Regions from separate parts of the Clostridium sp. AM42-4 genome, predicted to be linked through region 3. Evidence: predicted binding sites of a transcription regulator. Region 3 holds the regulator's gene; each other region holds the start of a gene.
The links. The regulator HrcA, encoded in region 3, represses chaperone genes, less so after heat shock. The targets are predictions, from matches to a motif close to TGTTAGCACTCNNNNNNNNNGAGTGCTAACA.
Positions count from the first base shown of each region.

Region 1: DW922_RS05385 (co-chaperone GroES) is a predicted target of HrcA. The motif match lies at 2,168-2,198, and genes of this name have one in related genera.
Region 2: clpB (ATP-dependent chaperone ClpB) is a predicted target of HrcA. The motif match lies at 2,453-2,483, and genes of this name have one in related genera.

Region 1 is NZ_QUIK01000005.1:70,686-76,448, forward strand. It holds gene groL (chaperonin GroEL) at 125-1,747, opposite strand; gene DW922_RS05385 (co-chaperone GroES) at 1,792-2,076, opposite strand; gene DW922_RS17575 (hypothetical protein) at 2,291-2,965, shown strand; gene DW922_RS05395 (PLP-dependent aminotransferase family protein) at 3,067-4,479, opposite strand; gene DW922_RS05400 (glutamine--tRNA ligase/YqeY domain fusion protein) at 4,500-5,763, opposite strand, start outside.
Region 2 is NZ_QUIK01000002.1:145,356-151,118, forward strand. It holds gene clpB (ATP-dependent chaperone ClpB) at 1-2,361, opposite strand, end outside; gene DW922_RS02040 (phosphatase PAP2 family protein) at 2,588-3,109, opposite strand; gene bioB (biotin synthase BioB) at 3,457-4,428, shown strand; gene DW922_RS02050 (biotin transporter BioY) at 4,451-5,011, shown strand; gene DW922_RS02055 (alpha/beta hydrolase) at 5,105-5,763, shown strand, end outside.
Region 3 is NZ_QUIK01000011.1:126,757-132,519, forward strand. It holds gene dnaJ (molecular chaperone DnaJ) at 1-420, opposite strand, end outside; gene dnaK (molecular chaperone DnaK) at 438-2,315, opposite strand; gene grpE (nucleotide exchange factor GrpE) at 2,382-3,017, opposite strand; gene hrcA (heat-inducible transcriptional repressor HrcA) at 3,064-4,101, opposite strand; gene DW922_RS18305 (3D domain-containing protein) at 4,479-5,240, shown strand; gene argH (argininosuccinate lyase) at 5,348-5,763, opposite strand, start outside.

The DNA of each region.
Region 1 (5,763 bases), on a different contig from region 3:
GTAGTCTAGACTCGTGAACCCCGCGCTGACGCGCTCTATGTCTGCTATCGCAGACGGTTCACTCGTTAAGGCGCTGGGAAAACAAATGTCTGCTTCGCAGCCGCTTGTTTTCCCTGGTCGCGTCTTACATCATTCCACCCATGCCGCCGCCGGCTGGCATTGCCGGAGTTTCTTCTTTGATGTTTGCTACTACAGACTCGGTGGTCAGAAGGGTAGATGCTACGCTGGTTGCGTTCTGCAGTGCGCTTCTGGTAACCTTAGCCGGATCCAGGATGCCAGCCTTGATCATATCAACATACTCTTCCTTGTATGCATCGAAGCCATAGCCTACCGGAGACTCTTTTACCTTATTGATAATAACAGAGCCTTCCAGACCTGCGTTTGCAGAAATGTGGAACAGCGGAGCCTCCAGAGCTTTCAGGATAATCTTACCACCGGTCTTCTCATCGCCCTCAAGGCTGTCTACTACAGACTTGATCTCCTGGGTTACATGAACATATGCAGAGCCACCGCCTGCGATGATACCCTCTTCTACTGCTGCTCTTGCTGCAGACAGTGCATCTTCCATACGAAGCTTTGCTTCTTTCATCTCGGTCTCGGTTGCAGCGCCGACACGGATGACTGCTACGCCGCCTGCCAGTTTTGCGAGACGCTCCTGCAGTTTCTCTTTATCGAACTCAGAAGTGGTCTCACCGATCTGTGCACGGATCTGTGCAACTCTTGCTGCGATCTCGTCTTTGTTGCCGCAGCCGTCAACGATGATGGTGTTTTCTTTCTGGACTTTCACAGATTTCGCACGGCCAAGCTGCTCCATGGTGGTATCTTTCAGTTCAAGACCAAGCTCCTCGGAGATAACGGTACCGCCGGTCAGGATAGCCAGATCCTTTAACATCTCTTTTCTTCTGTCGCCGTAGCCCGGTGCTTTCACACCAACAACAGTGAAGGTACCTCTTAATTTGTTGACGATCAGGGTGGTCAGTGCCTCGCCCTCGATGTCCTCTGCAACGATCAGCAGTTTGGAACCAGACTGTACGATCTGCTCCAGAACCGGAAGGATCTCCTGGATGTTGGAAATCTTCTTATCGGTAATGAGGATGTACGGATCATCCAGATTTGCTTCCATTTTATCCATATCGGTGCACATATAAGCGGAAACATAACCACGGTCGAACTGCATACCTTCTACCAGGTCAAGCTCAGTCTTCATGGTCTTGGACTCCTCGATGGTGATCACGCCGTCTTTGGAAACTTTCTCCATAGCGTCTGCAACCATCTCGCCGACCTCATCGTCTGCTGCAGAAATAGATGCAACACGTGCGATGCTGTCTCTGCCGGAGATCGGCTGGCTCATCTTTGCGATTGCCTCAACTGCAGCCTCGGTTGCTTTCTTCATGCCCTTTCTTAATACGATCGGGTTAGCGCCTGCTGCCAGGTTCTTCATACCTTCGTTGATCATAGCCTGTGCCAGAACAGTTGCGGTGGTGGTACCATCACCAGCTACATCGTTGGTCTTGGTTGCTACTTCTTTTACCAGCTGTGCGCCCATGTTCTCAAACGGATCTTCCAGCTCGATCTCTTTTGCGATGGTCACTCCATCGTTGGTGATGAGCGGAGCACCGAAAGACTTATCCAGGACAACGTTTCTTCCTTTCGGTCCAAGGGTTACACGAACGGTATCTGCTAACTGATTAACACCTGTCTCCAGGGCTTTTCTTGCTTCTACGCCATATTTAATCTGTTTTGCCATGACTAAATTCCTCCAGTTTCTATCAATAAATAATGTTTAATCTCTTATTCAATAACTGCCAGAATATCATTCTGTTTTACAACAACGTACTTCTCGTCCTCAACCTCTACTTCGGTTCCGGAGTACTTGGAGTAGATAACCTTATCACCCGGTTTTACCTGCATGGTGATCTCTTTGCCGTCAACCACACCGCCAGGACCTACTGCGATAACCTCTGCCTGCTGTGGTTTTTCTTTTGCCTGGCCCGGAAGTACGATACCAGATTTGGTAGTCTCCTCTGCCACAAGCTGTTTTAATACAACCCGATCAAATAACGGTACTAATTTCATGGATAACTCCTCCTTACATCGAATCTTTTTTTCTTTCACGGGGCCTTAAAAACTCCCCTCTCTGATGTACATTACCATTTATAGCACGAGTTGTTAGCACTGTCAAGTATTGAGTGCTAATTTTATTATTTTTTTATAAGTTGACCCTTTTCTTTTTCACATCTTCGTATTAAAATAAACGCAAGACAGATATTCAGGAAAGGGGTAGTGTATTATGGCAAAAAAATTTGGGAAGCTTATGGTCCTGGCAACGATTGCAGGAGCTGCTGCTGCCGGCATTTCTTATCTCACGAAATACCGGTCATTCAATAAGGAACTGGACGAGGATTTTCACGATTTCGAGGATGAGGACGACACCGAGGTTCCGGACAGCACCATGAGCCGCAACTACGTTTCTCTTCACGCCGACAAGGATGAATTTCTCGTAGCTGCAGGTGACATGATGAATGCCGCTAAGGACGCCGCAAGTGCAGCCAAAAACATGGTAAAGGATGCTGCTGCGATCGTGGCAGACAATACCCGCGAGGCTGTCAGCGTAGCTCGCGACGGTGCACAGAAGGCAGGCAGTGCCGCTGAGGATGCTGCCGAAAAAGCAGAAACTGTTGTAGAAGATGTCGTAGAAAAAACGGAAAGTGCGGTAGAAGACGCTGTCATTAAAACCGAGGATGCTGTTGAGAACATCACAGAAACCGTAGAAGACGCCATGGCTGAAACCGCAGAAAAACTGGAGGATGCTGCAGACAAGGCAGAGGACATCACCCCAGAAGATACTCCGGTCACGGACACTTCCGCAGAGGATGTGGCTGAGGAAGAAAAACAGGTAAATAACGGACAGGCATCTGCTAAAGAGCCAGCCGCAACCACAGTCAGCGACGATACCGAAGCATAACAGGTATAAAAAACGGATCCGCATTCCTTTTCGGGGGATGCGCGATCCGTTTTTTTCCGGTCTGTCTCTTTTCATTTCTTCCAGCCCGCTTGTTCCAGGCTTTACTTACATGCCCCTTTCTTCCAGCATCGGGTCAAAATTCCTACGCCCTCCCGGATCGCATCTTCATTCAGGCTGGCATAGCCCAGCACAACCGTGGCTGACCGGTGGTTATGCTCCGGATGGATAAAATAACTGCTCAGTCCATAAACCTTAACCCCGGCTTCTGCCGCCAGGCTGATCAGTTCCTGCTCGGACCGATTATATTTCGAAGTCAGCAGAATATGGATCCCGGCATGTTCCCCGCGGATTTCAAACTGCTCTTTCAACGGCTCGATCAGTTCGATCAAAAGATCGTGTTTTGTCTTGTATATCGCTCGCATACGGTTCAGATGCCGCTCAAAATATCCCTGTGACAAAAACTGGTACAAAATATTCTGGTCAATGCGCGATACCGTAGACGCATAGAATGATGTCTGGCTGCGATAACGCACAAGGAGCGGCTTCGGCAGCACCAGATAGCTGACACGAATTGCCGGGGCAATGCACTTGGAAAACGTTCCAAGATAAATCACCTTTCCGCTGCGGTCCATACCCTGAAGCGCCGGAATCGGCTTTCCACGGTAGCGGAATTCACTATCGTAATCATCTTCTATGATATAACGCCCCGCTTCTTCCACTGCCCACTTCAAAAGCTCCTGGCGCCGCCCGACCGGCATCACAACTCCGGTAGGGAACTGATGGGACGGCATCACATAAGCGACATTGGCACCGCTCTCTGACAGAATCGATGGATCCATACCATTGGCATCCATCTCCACCGGGCAGACCTCATAACCCAGGCTGTGAAACACCCGGTACGCCTGCTTGTAAGTCGGGTTCTCCATGGCGATCACATGCTTCCCCTCTAAAATCTGGGATAACAGCATCAGCAGGTACTCACTTCCCGCACCCACAATGATCTGCTCTGTGCTGCAGTTGACCCCACGGGCAGAATGCAGGTAGCTGCGGATTGCCTCGCGAAGCCCCGGCTCCCCCTGGTGGTCTCCAGAGTGAAACATCTCTTTGTTGTCATCAACCAGCGTATTGCGGCTCAGCTTGCGCCACACATGATAAGGGAAGCTGTCCAAATCAATTCCCCGCGGGGAAAAATCCACACGCCACCCTGCATCTGGCTCTGCCGCAGTCTGCATCTCCTCCGTGCCGGACGGCCCGGTCTCCACCAATTCCTCCAGATGACTGACAAAATAGCCGCGGCACGGCCGGGCTTCCATATACCCCTCGGCCAGCAGCTGGTCATAGGCCATCTGCGTTGTGCTGCGGCTAACTTTCAAATGCTCTGCCAGTACCCGCGTAGAAGGAAGACGGTCGCCTGCCTTTAAGGCACCGCTTCGGATCTCTGCGCAGATATGGGAGTAAATCTGTTCATACAGTGGTTTTTTCGACCGGGAATCAAGCGGAATCAAAAGTTCCATAGTCTTATCCCCTAATCTGATTACTTCTGGATCTTGAAAGAGCTCTTTAAGGAAACGATACGGTTAAATACCGGCTCGCCCGGTTTGCTGTCCTTGCAGTCTGCGCAGAAGAAACCATTGCGCACGAACTGGAAGCTGTCGTAAGCCTTTGCCTCTGCAAGAGCCGGTTCCACATAACAGTTTTTTAAGATGGTAAGGGAATTCGGATTTAAGTTCAGGCTTCCATCCTCATTTAACTTGCCCTTCTCTTCATCGACAATGTTCTCGTACAGGCGTACCTCAACCTGCTTTGCAGTTTCGGCTGCAACCCAGTGGATGGTGCCCTTTACCTTGCGCTCGCAGAAGCCAGAACCGCTCTTGGTAGCCGGATCGTAAGTAGCGTGAACCACGGTAACATTGCCGTTTTCATCTTTCTCAAAGCCGGTACAGGTTACAAAGTACGCACTCATGAGACGAACCTCGTTGCCTGGGAACAGACGGAAGTATTTTCGCGGCGGCTCCTCCATGAAATCCTCACGCTCAATGTAAAGCTCTCTGCCAAACGGAACCATACGGGAACCAAGCTCCGGATTCTCCAGGTTGTTCGGAACCTCCAGCATCTCAGTCTGTCCCTCCGGATAGTTGTCGATCACCAGCTTCACCGGATCGAGGATTGCCATCATACGGGATTTTTTCAGTTTTAAGTCCTCGCGGATGCAGTACTCCAACATTGCGTAATCAACAGAGCTGTTTGCCTTGGAAACACCAACCAGGTCTACGAACTTGCGGATAGACTCCGGAGTGTAGCCACGTCTGCGCAGGGCAGCGATGGAAACCAGACGCGGGTCATCCCAGCCGTCTACGATGCCATCTTCCACCAGTTTCTTAATATAGCGCTTACCGGTAATGACATTGGTCAGATACAGCTTTGCAAACTCAATCTGGCGCGGCGGGTTCTCGAACTCACACTCACGTACCACCCAGTCATACAGTGGACGGTGGTCCTCAAACTCCAGGGTACAGATGGAATGGGTGACATGCTCGATCGCATCCTCGATCGGATGTGCAAAGTCATACATCGGGTAAATGCACCATGCATCCCCAGTGTTATGGTGAGTCATACGTGCCACACGGTAGATAACCGGATCTCTCATGTTGATGTTCGGAGATGCCATATCGATCTTCGCACGCAGAACCTTTTCACCGTCCTGGTACTTGCCCTCTTTCATCTCCTCAAAGAGCTTTAAGTTCTCTTCGATGCTGCGGTTGCGGTACGGGCTCTCCTTACCAGGGGTAGTAAAGTCA
Region 2 (5,763 bases), on a different contig from region 3:
GCGGTTGACATCGGCTACCATCAGATCCACGATGTGGCTGATGTTATCCTTTGTTAACGGCTTGAAGAGGATCGTCTCGTCCAGACGGTTCAAGAACTCCGGACGGAAGTGGGCACGCAGATCCTGCATGACCATAGCCTCAGCCTCCGGCTTGATATTGCCGTTTTCATCGATGCCATCCAGCAGATACTGGGAACCGATGTTGGAGGTCATGATCAGAATGGTGTTCTTGAAGTCCACGGTCTTGCCGGTGGAATCGGTGATACGGCCATCGTCCAATACCTGAAGCAGGACATTGAATACATCCGGATGTGCCTTCTCTACCTCATCGAAGAGGACAACAGAGTACGGTTTTCTGCGGACGGCCTCAGTCAGCTGGCCACCCTCATCGTAACCAACGTATCCCGGAGGTGCTCCGATCAGGCGGGCTACAGAGTGCTTCTCCATGTACTCACTCATATCGATACGGACCATATTGTTCTCATCGTCGAACAGTGCCTCAGCCAGGGCTTTCGCAAGCTCGGTCTTGCCGACACCGGTCGGTCCAAGGAACAGGAAGGAACCGATCGGTTTGGTCGGATCCTTGATCCCGGCTTTGGAACGAAGGATGGCTTCGGTTACCTTTTCCACGCCTTCATCCTGGCCTACGACCCGTTTGTGCAGCACGGTATCCAGATGCAGGATCTTGCTGCGCTCGCTCTCGTTTAATTTATTTACTGGAATGCCGGTCCAGCGGGAGATGATCCGCGCGATCTCATCCTCAGTGACACTCTCATGCACCAGGCTCAGATCCTGATTCTTGACCTTTTCCTCCTCGGCTTCCAGTTCTTTCTGCAGCTGCGGCAGCTTGCCGTACTGCAATTCTGCTGCTTTATTTAAATCATACTGCTGCTGGGCAGTTGCGATATCGCGGTTTACCTGCTCGATCTCCTCACGCAATGCGGACAGATGGGAAACAGAATTCTTCTCATTCTCCCACTGAGCCTTCTTGCTGGCGAATTCGTCGTGCAGCTCTGCCAGATTCTTCTGCAGGTCAGCCAGACGCTCCTGGCTCAAATGATCTGTCTCTTTCTTTAACGCAGTCTCCTCGATCTCCATCTGCATGATCTTTCTGGAAAGTTCATCCAGTTCGGTCGGCATGGAGTCAAGCTCGGTCTTGATCAGGGCGCAGGCCTCATCGACCAGGTCGATCGCCTTATCCGGCAGGAACCGGTCAGTGATGTAACGGTCAGAAAGCACGGCTGCTGCCACCAGGGCAGAGTCCGTGATCTTGACACCGTGGAACACTTCGTAACGCTCCTTAATACCACGCAGAATGGAAATGGTATCTTCTACGGTCGGCTGGTCTACCAGCACCGGCTGGAAACGACGTTCCAGGGCCGCATCTTTCTCAATGTATTTCCGGTATTCATCCAGTGTGGTCGCACCGATACAGTGCAGCTCGCCTCTGGCCAGCATCGGCTTTAAGAGGTTGCCCGCATCCATGGAGCCTTCGGTTTTACCGGCTCCCACAATGGTATGCAGCTCATCGATGAACAGAATGATCTGTCCTTCGCTCTTTTTGACTTCTTCCAGGACCGCTTTTAAACGCTCCTCAAACTCGCCGCGATACTTCGCACCTGCGACCAATGCGCCCATATCCAGCGCAAACAGCTTGCGGTTCTTTAAGCCTTCCGGCACATCGCCGCGGACAATACGCTGGGCCAGTCCCTCGACAACCGCCGTCTTACCAACACCAGGCTCACCGATCAGGACCGGGTTGTTCTTGGTCTTTCGGGAAAGAATCTGGATTACGTTACGGATCTCGCTGTCACGACCGATGACCGGGTCAAGCTTCTGGTCCTTCGCACGCTCTACCAGGTCGTAGCCATATTTTTCCAGGGTGTCATAGGTTGCTTCCGGATTGTCGCTGACAACTCTCTGGTTGCCGCGCACCGTAGACAGTGCCTGCAAAAAGGTGTCGCGGGTAATGCCATACTGACGGAACAGCTCCTTCATGGTGCGGTCCGCATACTTTAACATGGACAGGAAAATATGCTCTACAGAGACATACTCATCGCCCATGGCTTTGGATTCGTCCTCCGCATTGATGAGGACTTTATTTAAATCATTGCTGATGTAAACCTGGCTGGAACCGCTTACCTTCGGCAGTCCTGCCAGCTTCTGCTGTGCTTCATTGGTGATCAGCTCTTTGCTGATGCCCATCTTGGTTAACAATTTTAAAATGAGACTGTCATCCAGTGTGAGCAGACTGTAAAGCAGATGCTCCTGTTCAATCTGCTGATTGCCATATTCGTAAGCAAGCTTTTCACAATTCTGGACGGCTTCCATTGATTTCTGGGTAAATTTGTTTATATTCATAAATCACACCTCCATTCCTTTTAGTGCAACGTCATCTTTTATCTCATCTGTTATACTACTTCTATAACATTGACTGTACTATAGCACATGTTGTTAGCACTGTCAATAGGTGAGTGCTAATTTTTTTGTGAAGAATTTGTGTTTCTCACAATGCCATCTTCTGCAACTGCAAAAAGAGCTGGTTTTTCATCTGGAGGAATCCAAAAAAGTGCTTTCCAGTTAATTTTTACCGGGATAACTTAGCAGGAATTTTCTTTATCATCCAGTTTCCTGCGTACCCGCAAATGCATCCCACAAGAACGCCTGCGAGCACATCCGTCGGATAATGCACATACAGATACAATCTGGAAAATGCGATCAGTACAGCCAGCACCAGTGCACCTTTCCAGATTTTTTTCTCCCCGGCAAAAAAGAGTGCCGACACGGCAGCGAAGGCTGCCGCCGTATGACCGGACGGAAAAGAATAATCTGCCGGTTTTGAGACAAGAAGCTGAATCGACGGATTTGCTGTAAATGGGCGTGCCCTGCCTACCAACGGCTTCAAAATACCATTACATAAAACCATATCCAGTACCAGAGCCGCAAGCACCACCATACCGTACTTTCTTGTTTTGGGGATCAACAATAAAATACAGGTAAGGACAATCCAGATAATTCCCACATTTCCTATGCCTGTGATCAGACACATCAGCGAATCCCCAAGCGGTGTCCGAAAAGTCTGGATCCAGTCTAATATTCTTAATTCCATAATATTGATTCACCCTTCCTTTGATTTCCGGCAGCAGCCCCAAACCTGTCCTGCCCGGAAAATCATTTTTTCATTTCTATAGGATATCGAATCGTACCTATCATATAGTATCTCGATTTTACCAACCTATTTTTAACAAAACAACGGTATTTTCTAAACAAATTCGAAACTCTGAAAATTTCATCGCAATACATGGACTCCCTTGTCCACATGCTCTGGCTGTCTTCTATTTCCTTGCATTTAATTGTTAACTAATTTTCAATTATAGGTTGACAATCATATCTCCCCGTGCTATTTTATTTCTCAAAGCCAATTTTTATTTACCATATCAAAGGAGATCCGATCTTATGAGCACAACGCCTGATATTTCCACCGATCCACAGCTTTCCCGCGAGGAAGCGCTTGCCATCTTAAACACTCCGGATGGAGAACTTCCGGAACTCATCGCCCGTGCAGAAGTCCTGCGCAGAAAGTATAAAGGAAACCATGTAAGCATCCATATCCTGACCAATGCCCGCAGCGGAAACTGTTCCCAGGACTGCGCTTACTGTGCCCAGTCCTGCCGATCCAAAGCTGAGATTGATAAATACAAATGGGTAGACGATGAGAAATTATATAAAGACAATGACTTTGTCAACGAGCATCATCTGTCCCGCCACTGTATCGGCTTAAGCGGAATGAAATTCACCGACGCGGAAATCGAAGATCTGGCGAAACGGATCCGTAAAATGAAAGAAACCGGTACGCATCTGTGCTGTTCCATTGGTTTTCTGACCGAGCATCAGGCAAAAATTTTAAAAGAAGCCGGACTCGACCGCATCAACCACAATTTAAACAGCAGCCGTTCCTATTATCCCAACATCTGCTCCACCCATACCTTTGAGCAGCGCGTGGCCAACATCAAAATGCTTCAGGAACTGGGATTTGAGATCTGCAGCGGCGGAATCATCGGCATGGGCGAGTCCAAAGAAGATGTTGTCGACATGCTTCTGGAACTCCGCGAGATCCAGCCGGAAGCACTCCCGGTCAATTTCCTGCTTCCGATCCCGGGCACTCCGTTAGAGCACGCCGATATTTCTGGGCTCACAACGGAATACTGTCTGAAGGTGCTCTGCCTTGCCAGACTTCTGGTCCCGAAATCTGATATCCGCTGTGCTGCCGGACGGGAAGTTTATTTTAAGGGAAAAGAAAAAGACCTGCTCCGCGTGGTGGATTCCATTTTTGCCTCCGGTTACCTGACCGCGGGCGGGCAGGGAATCCAGGATACCATCCGGGCCATTGAGGAAGCCGGTTTCACTTACGAAATCGAATCCGCTTAACAAAAAACGAAAGGAGTTCACTATGACAAACCAGACTACCGCCGGATCTTTCCGGAGAAGCAACACTTATGCCATGACTATGATAGCGCTTATGACCGCTGTCACCTGTATTCTCGCACCGCTGTCCATCCCGATCGGGCCGGTGCCGATCTCTCTTACTAATTTCGCCATCTATCTGTCTCTTTACCTGTTGGACTGGAAAAAAGGGACAATCAGTTATTTCATTTATTTACTGCTCGGCTTTGCCGGACTTCCTGTCTTTTCCGGTTTTACCGGTGGCGTTGCCAAGCTCGCCGGACCAACCGGCGGTTACATAGTAGGCTTTATCCCGATGGCAATCATTGCCGGATTTGTGATTGACCACTACAAAAAGCGCTGGCTTCAGCTGGTCGGCATGATCGTCGGCACCCTGGTCTGCTATGCACTCGGAACCGTATGGTTCTGCTTCCAGGCCAACTACACGGTATCGGCTGCCCTTGCAGTCTGCGTTATCCCATTTATCCCGGCTGACCTCATCAAGATGGTGCTTGCCATGAGTATCGGTCCGGAAATCCGCAAAAGACTGGGTTCTGTGGTTCAATAATAGCAACAACTGTAGTATAATGGATGTCATGAGTGTCTCCATGAGACAACGAATCGTAAAAACACAAAACCTTAAACAAGCGAGGAAAAAAACATGACATCCATCCGAGGTCTCCTGATCAGTCATATGATCTGGAAAAATATGAATCATAATGCGCCACATAAAAAGCATTCTGCCGCAAGACACCGCTGGCAGGATGCTATTTTCAATAAAGACCGCTTGCCAGAAGCCTACACCTGGTCTGCAGAGACCACACCAGGCGGCACTGCCTTTCAACGTGTCATCCGTACAGACACCGGACGTACCGGACGTGTACTCCTATATTTTCATGGAGGTGCCTACCGGGACGGCCTGGTGCCATCCTACCGCAATTTTTCCACCGGCTTTTTTCAAGCAGCCAATGGCTGCGAGACCATTTACCTGGATTACCGGTGCGCTCCGGACTACCAATACCCCACACAATTAAATGAAGCCCTGGATCTTTGGGATAATCTTACCAAACGGCAGGGTTATGCGCCGGACCAGATCATACTGGGCGGTGACTCCGCAGGCGCCAATCTGGCCCTGGCTCTGCTCTTAAAGCTGCGGGATCTAAACAAAACCATGCCGAGAGCCGCATTCTGCATCTCCGCCTGGACCGACATGACCTGCAACACCCAGAGCTTCCGTGACAATTACGGAAGGGATGTCATGTTCGGCAACAAGGGAAAAACTCTGACCGAAGAGCGCCTGCAGGCACTCATGCAGGGAAA
Region 3 (5,763 bases):
TGCCTCCTCGAAGGTAATGCGAACTGCTGCCCTTACATTGGCACCGCGCATCGGACCGTTATACTGGCTGCCGCCACGGCTTCTTCCGCCGCCGAAGATATCTCCGAAGATATCTCCGAAGATGTCTCCCATGTCGGCTCCGTTGAAATCGAAACCACCGAATCCACCGGCACCGCCGCCTGCGCCGCCCTCGAATGCAGCATGACCGAACTGGTCATACTTTCTTCTCTTCTCCGGGTCACTTAACACGCTGTATGCCTCAGATGCTTCCTTGAACTTACGCTCGGCCTCGGCATCACCCGGATTTGCATCCGGGTGATACTTTTTTGCAAGGACACGATATGCTTTCTTTAATGCGGCCTCGTCGGCGTTCTTCGGAACGCCGAGGACCTCGTAATAATCTCTCTTAGTCTCTGCCATGACGCACTATCCTTTTATTATACTTCTTTGAAGTCACCGTCGATGACATCGTCGTTGTTTGCGCCTGCGTTGCCGCCTGCTGCGCCAGCTGCACCCTGTGCACCTGCTGCGCCCTGTGCGTTTGCGGCACCCTGGGCTGCCTCATAAACCTTGCTGAACAATGCCTGTGCGCTGTTCATCAGTTTCTCTTTGCCAGCCTTGATGTCCTCAACCTGAGCATCGGTCATGTTGTCGATCGGAGCACGGTTGATAGCTTCCTTCAGGGCATTTAAGTCAGCCTCTACAGCAGCCTTGTCGTTTGCGTCGATCTTATCGCCAACCTCGCTTAATGCCTTCTCGGTCTGGAATACCATAGCATCTGCGTCGTTTCTTGCATCGATTGCTTCTTTTCTCTTCTTATCCTGAGCCTCGAACTCAGCAGCCTCTTTGACTGCCTTATCGATATCAGCCTCAGACATGTTGGAACCGGAAGTAATGGTGATGTGCTGCTCTTTGCCGGTACCAAGATCCTTAGCGGATACATTTACAATACCGTTTGCATCGATATCGAAGGTAACCTCGATCTGCGGAACACCTCTTCTTGCCGGAAGAATGCCATCCAGACGGAACTGGCCCAGAGTCTTGTTGTCACGTGCGAACTCACGCTCACCCTGTACAACGTGGATATCTACTGCTTCCTGGTTATCAGCTGCGGTAGAGAAGATCTGGCTCTTCTTGGTCGGGATGGTGGTGTTTCTCTCGATCAGTCTGGTAGCGATACCGCCCATGGTCTCGATGGACAAAGACAGCGGGGTTACATCCAGAAGAAGGATATCACCTGCGCCTGCATCGCCTGCAAGCTTACCACCCTGGATAGCAGCACCGATTGCTACGCACTCATCCGGGTTAAGGGATTTATTCGGCTCTTTGCCGGTCATCTGTTTTACTTTCTCCTGAGCTGCCAGCATACGGGTGGAACCACCGACTAACAGAACCTTGCCAAGCTCAGCAGTGGTTACACCGCCATCTTTTAATGCATTCTGTACCGGGATTGCGGTTCTCTCGATGAGGTCGTGGGTCAGCTCGTCGAATTTTGCTCTGGTTAAGTTCATATCCAGATGCTTCGGGCCCTCTGCGGTTGCAGTGATGAACGGCAGGTTGATGTTGGTGGTGGTTGCGGTAGAAAGCTCTTTCTTTGCTTTCTCAGCAGCCTCTTTCAGTCTCTGCATCGCCATCTTATCTCCAGACAGGTCTACGCCCTCAGCCTTCTTGAACTCGTCAACCAGCCACTGGGTAATACGGTTATCGAAATCATCGCCGCCTAAGTGGGTATCGCCGTTGGTGGAAAGAACTTCGATAACGCCGTCACCGATCTCGATGAGGGATACATCGAAGGTACCGCCGCCTAAGTCGTATACCATGATCTTCTGCTCATTCTCGTTGTCCAGGCCATATGCCAGTGCAGCTGCGGTCGGCTCGTTGATGATACGCTTTACATCCAGGCCTGCGATCTTACCAGCATCCTTGGTTGCCTGACGCTGTGCATCGTTGAAATATGCCGGAACGGTGATAACTGCCTCGGTTACGCTCTCACCCAGATAAGCCTCTGCATCTGCTTTTAACTTCTGCAGGATCATAGCGGAGATTTCCTGAGGAGTATAGCTCTTACCGTCGATAGTTACTTTATAGTCGGTACCCATATGTCTCTTGATGGAAGCGATGGTTCTGTCTGCGTTGGTAACAGCCTGACGCTTTGCCGGCTCGCCGACCAGACGCTCACCGGTCTTGGTAAATGCTACAACAGACGGTGTGGTTCTGGAACCTTCCTGGTTCGGGATAACTACCGGTTTACCACCCTCCATAACTGCTACGCAGCTGTTTGTGGTTCCTAAGTCAATACCAATAATCTTACTCATAGTGATTTCCTCCTAATCTATACTGAAACAAAATTTTGTTAATACGCTTTGTTACGCACAGCCAGTTTAGTTTGCTACCTGGACCATGCTGTGACGTACCACGCTGCCGCGGTACTTGTAACCCTTCTGCAGCTCCATGGCGATCTCATTCTCGCCATACTTCTCGTCCTCCACATGCATCACTGCGTTGTGTAAGTTCGGGTCGAACTGCTGGCCTACTGCCTCGATCGTTTCCACTCCGGCATCTTCCAGGGTTTTTACGAACTGCTTGTAGATCTTTTCAACGCCTTCGGCGAAGGAAGAACCCTTCTCATCCTCCGGCACGGCTGCCAGGCCCCGCTCGAAGTTGTCGAGCACCGGAAGGATCTTCTCGATGATGTCCTTCGCTCCGACCTCGTACATGGCTGCCTTTTCTTTTTCCGTACGCTTACGGAAGTTATCGAATTCAGCCATCTGCCGTTTTAAGCGGTCCTGCAGGTCCTCGATCTGGGCATCCTTTGGATCCTTCTTTGCTGCTTTGGCATCCTTCTCATCTTCTTTTGTGTTGTTGTTTTCTTTGGTCTCGGTTTCCTTCTCTGCAGTTTTGTTTTCCTCTGTTCCTGCGGAAGTTTCGCCGTTATCTGCTTCGGCGTGCTCAGCTTCGAGGTTTTCGTTCTCCGCCGCTGCCGCGCCCTGCTTCATTTCTTTCTCTGTCTGGCTCATGGTGATTCACCTTTCTTTATGATCATCCGCTGCCGTCTTGGCAACTCTAATTTTCTTCGTTTTTAAATGTGGCATCCAGCTGCTTCATCAGATGCTTCAGCGTGCTGAGTACCTTTTCGTAATCCATCCGTTTCGGTCCGATGATACCGATGGTACCGCGGATTCCTTCGCCCAGTTCATAGTTGGCAGTGACCACGCTGCAGTCCTTCATGGTCTGGAGCGGTGTCTCATCTCCGATGTAAACCTGGATTCCATTGTTGTCCTCGGATTCATTTACATCTGTGATCAGCTCCTGAAGCTTATCTTTCTGTTCCAGGGTACTGATCAGCTGGCTTGCTTTCTCGCCGTCGCTCAGTTCCGGATACTTGAAGATGTTGGTCGCGCCGCTGGTGTAGATCTGAAGGTCTTCCTCGTCGGCCCGGATGGCTCCCGCCACTTCATTCAGCACCAGATCGATGATCTGGCTGTGGGCACCGGCCTGCTGTTTGAGCTTTGTGATCACATCTAAATTGATCTGCTCAATGGTGAGACCGTTCAGCGCGCTGTTCAGCAGAATGTTTAAGTTCAGGATTTCCTCCTGGCTGACCGGCTCCGGAATGTCCACCATGGCGTTCTTGATGAGGTTTCCTTCCACCACGATGACCACCAGCAGCTTGTTTTCTTCCATCTGGGAAAGCTGGATGAATTTCAGTTTGTTCTGATGGTACTGCGGTCCGCTGATCATGGCAGCGTAGTTGGTGTTGTTGGCAAGGAGCTGTGCCAGCTTCTTTAATACCAGTTCCACCCGGTCAACCCGCTTGATCATCAGACTCTTGACTTCGGTAACCTCCTGCTCCTTCTCCTGCATGATCTGGTCTACATAGAAGCGGTAGCCTTTATCGGAAGGAATACGCCCTGCCGAGGTGTGCGGCTGCTGAATGTACCCCATCTCCTCCAGGTCCGACATCTCGTTCCGGATGGTTGCGGAACTTAATTTCAGATCCGTGTATTTGGAAATGGTTCTGGAACCTACCGGCTCACCTGTTTCCAGATAAGTTTTGATGATGGCTTTTAATATCGTGACTTTACGATCATCCAGTTCCATTCTGCCGCCTCCTTTTCTTTATTAGCACTCGCCATTAAGGAGTGCTAACATTCTGTGATTAATATACTTTACCCTATGTCGTTTGTCAAGAGGTTTGGCGAAAAAAACTATGTTTTTTCTGTGATTTTTAGGGATAGTTCGTTTTTTCCTTGACAAATCAAAAAAATCATGTAAAATAGGGTCTTATCGTTCATATATTACAAATTTGTTACATATATTTATTTTGTGTGAATCAAATATTTCTTTTTTACGCATAACAGACTTTGCAGCCTAAGCTGCAGAAATACCAAATAAGATACAGGCAAAAACAAGCACGCCTGCACCCTGCGACCGAGATCGTCACTGTAACAAATTTGGAAAAAGGAAGGATTGATCTTATGTTAATGAACAAAAAATTTTTTGTAACACTACTGACTACTGCACTGTTTCTCATAAGCGGCACTTTCACTGCCCTGGCATCGGACTTAGATGGCTCCTTCGATGATTTTGAAGGAAATACCATTGTCGGCTGGGGCTGGGACTCCACGCAGCCAAACACTGCAGTTCCGGTCACTGTTACCATCACCAATAAAGAAACCGGCGAGCAGGTAAAGAGCTTCCACCAGACCGCCATCACCTACCGCTCCGATCTGGAGGAAAACGGAGTCGGAAACGGGCGCCACGGCTTCCGCATTGCCATGAACTGGGACACTCTCCCGGACGGAACCTATTTAATAGAAGGAAATGTAGACGGCAAAGCACTCTCCAACCCCAAAACCTATACTAAGGGGGAAGCTGCAAAAAATAATAAAGAAGAAAGCAATGCTTCCGGCGATGCCCATGACCATGAGCACACTGCAACCGGCTTAAAATCCCTTGGTTTCTTCCGCACCACCGGCTACTGCCCGTGCAAACAGTGCTCAGAAGGCTGGGGACGCCGCACCAGCACCGGCTCCATTGCAAAATCCAGCCACACCATCGCCGTAGACCCGCGCATCATTCCTTACGGAAGCAAGGTTATGATAGGCGGAGTCATCTACACCGCAGAGGACCGCGGAGGCGGTGTCAAAGGAAACCACGTCGATATCTTCTTCGACACCCACGCACAGACCCGCCAGCACGGAAAGCAGACGCAGGAAGTGTTCCTGGTGCTCGGATAAAATATAACAATATCACACAGTAACGAACGAGGGCCGAAAGGTTTCGTCCCCGCCATTCGGCGGGGACAGAACCTTCCGGCCCATTTGTGTTTACTGTGCGATATTGTTTACTTCAGCTGCTCTTTGTAGATCGCAATGACCTTCTTCATGGCTTCCTGTCCAGGAGCACCGATGGTGGTTCTCTTCTCTACGCAGGTCTTCATGCTAATAGCCTCGTAGACATCTTCCTCGAATACCGGGCTGATGGCCTTAAACTCCTCCAAGGTCATATCGTCCAGTGCAATGCCCTTGTCGATGCAGAACAGCACCAGCTGGCCTACAATGCCGTGTGCGTCACGGAACGGGACACCATGGTTTACCAGGTAATCAGCTGCGTCGGTTGCATTGGTGAAGCCATTCTTTGCACTTGCTTCCATAACTTCTTTATTAAAGGTCATGGTGGAGACCATACCGGTGAACAGTGCCAGACAGCCTTTTACGGTATCGATGGCATCGAAGGTCAGCTCTTTGTCTTCCTGCATGT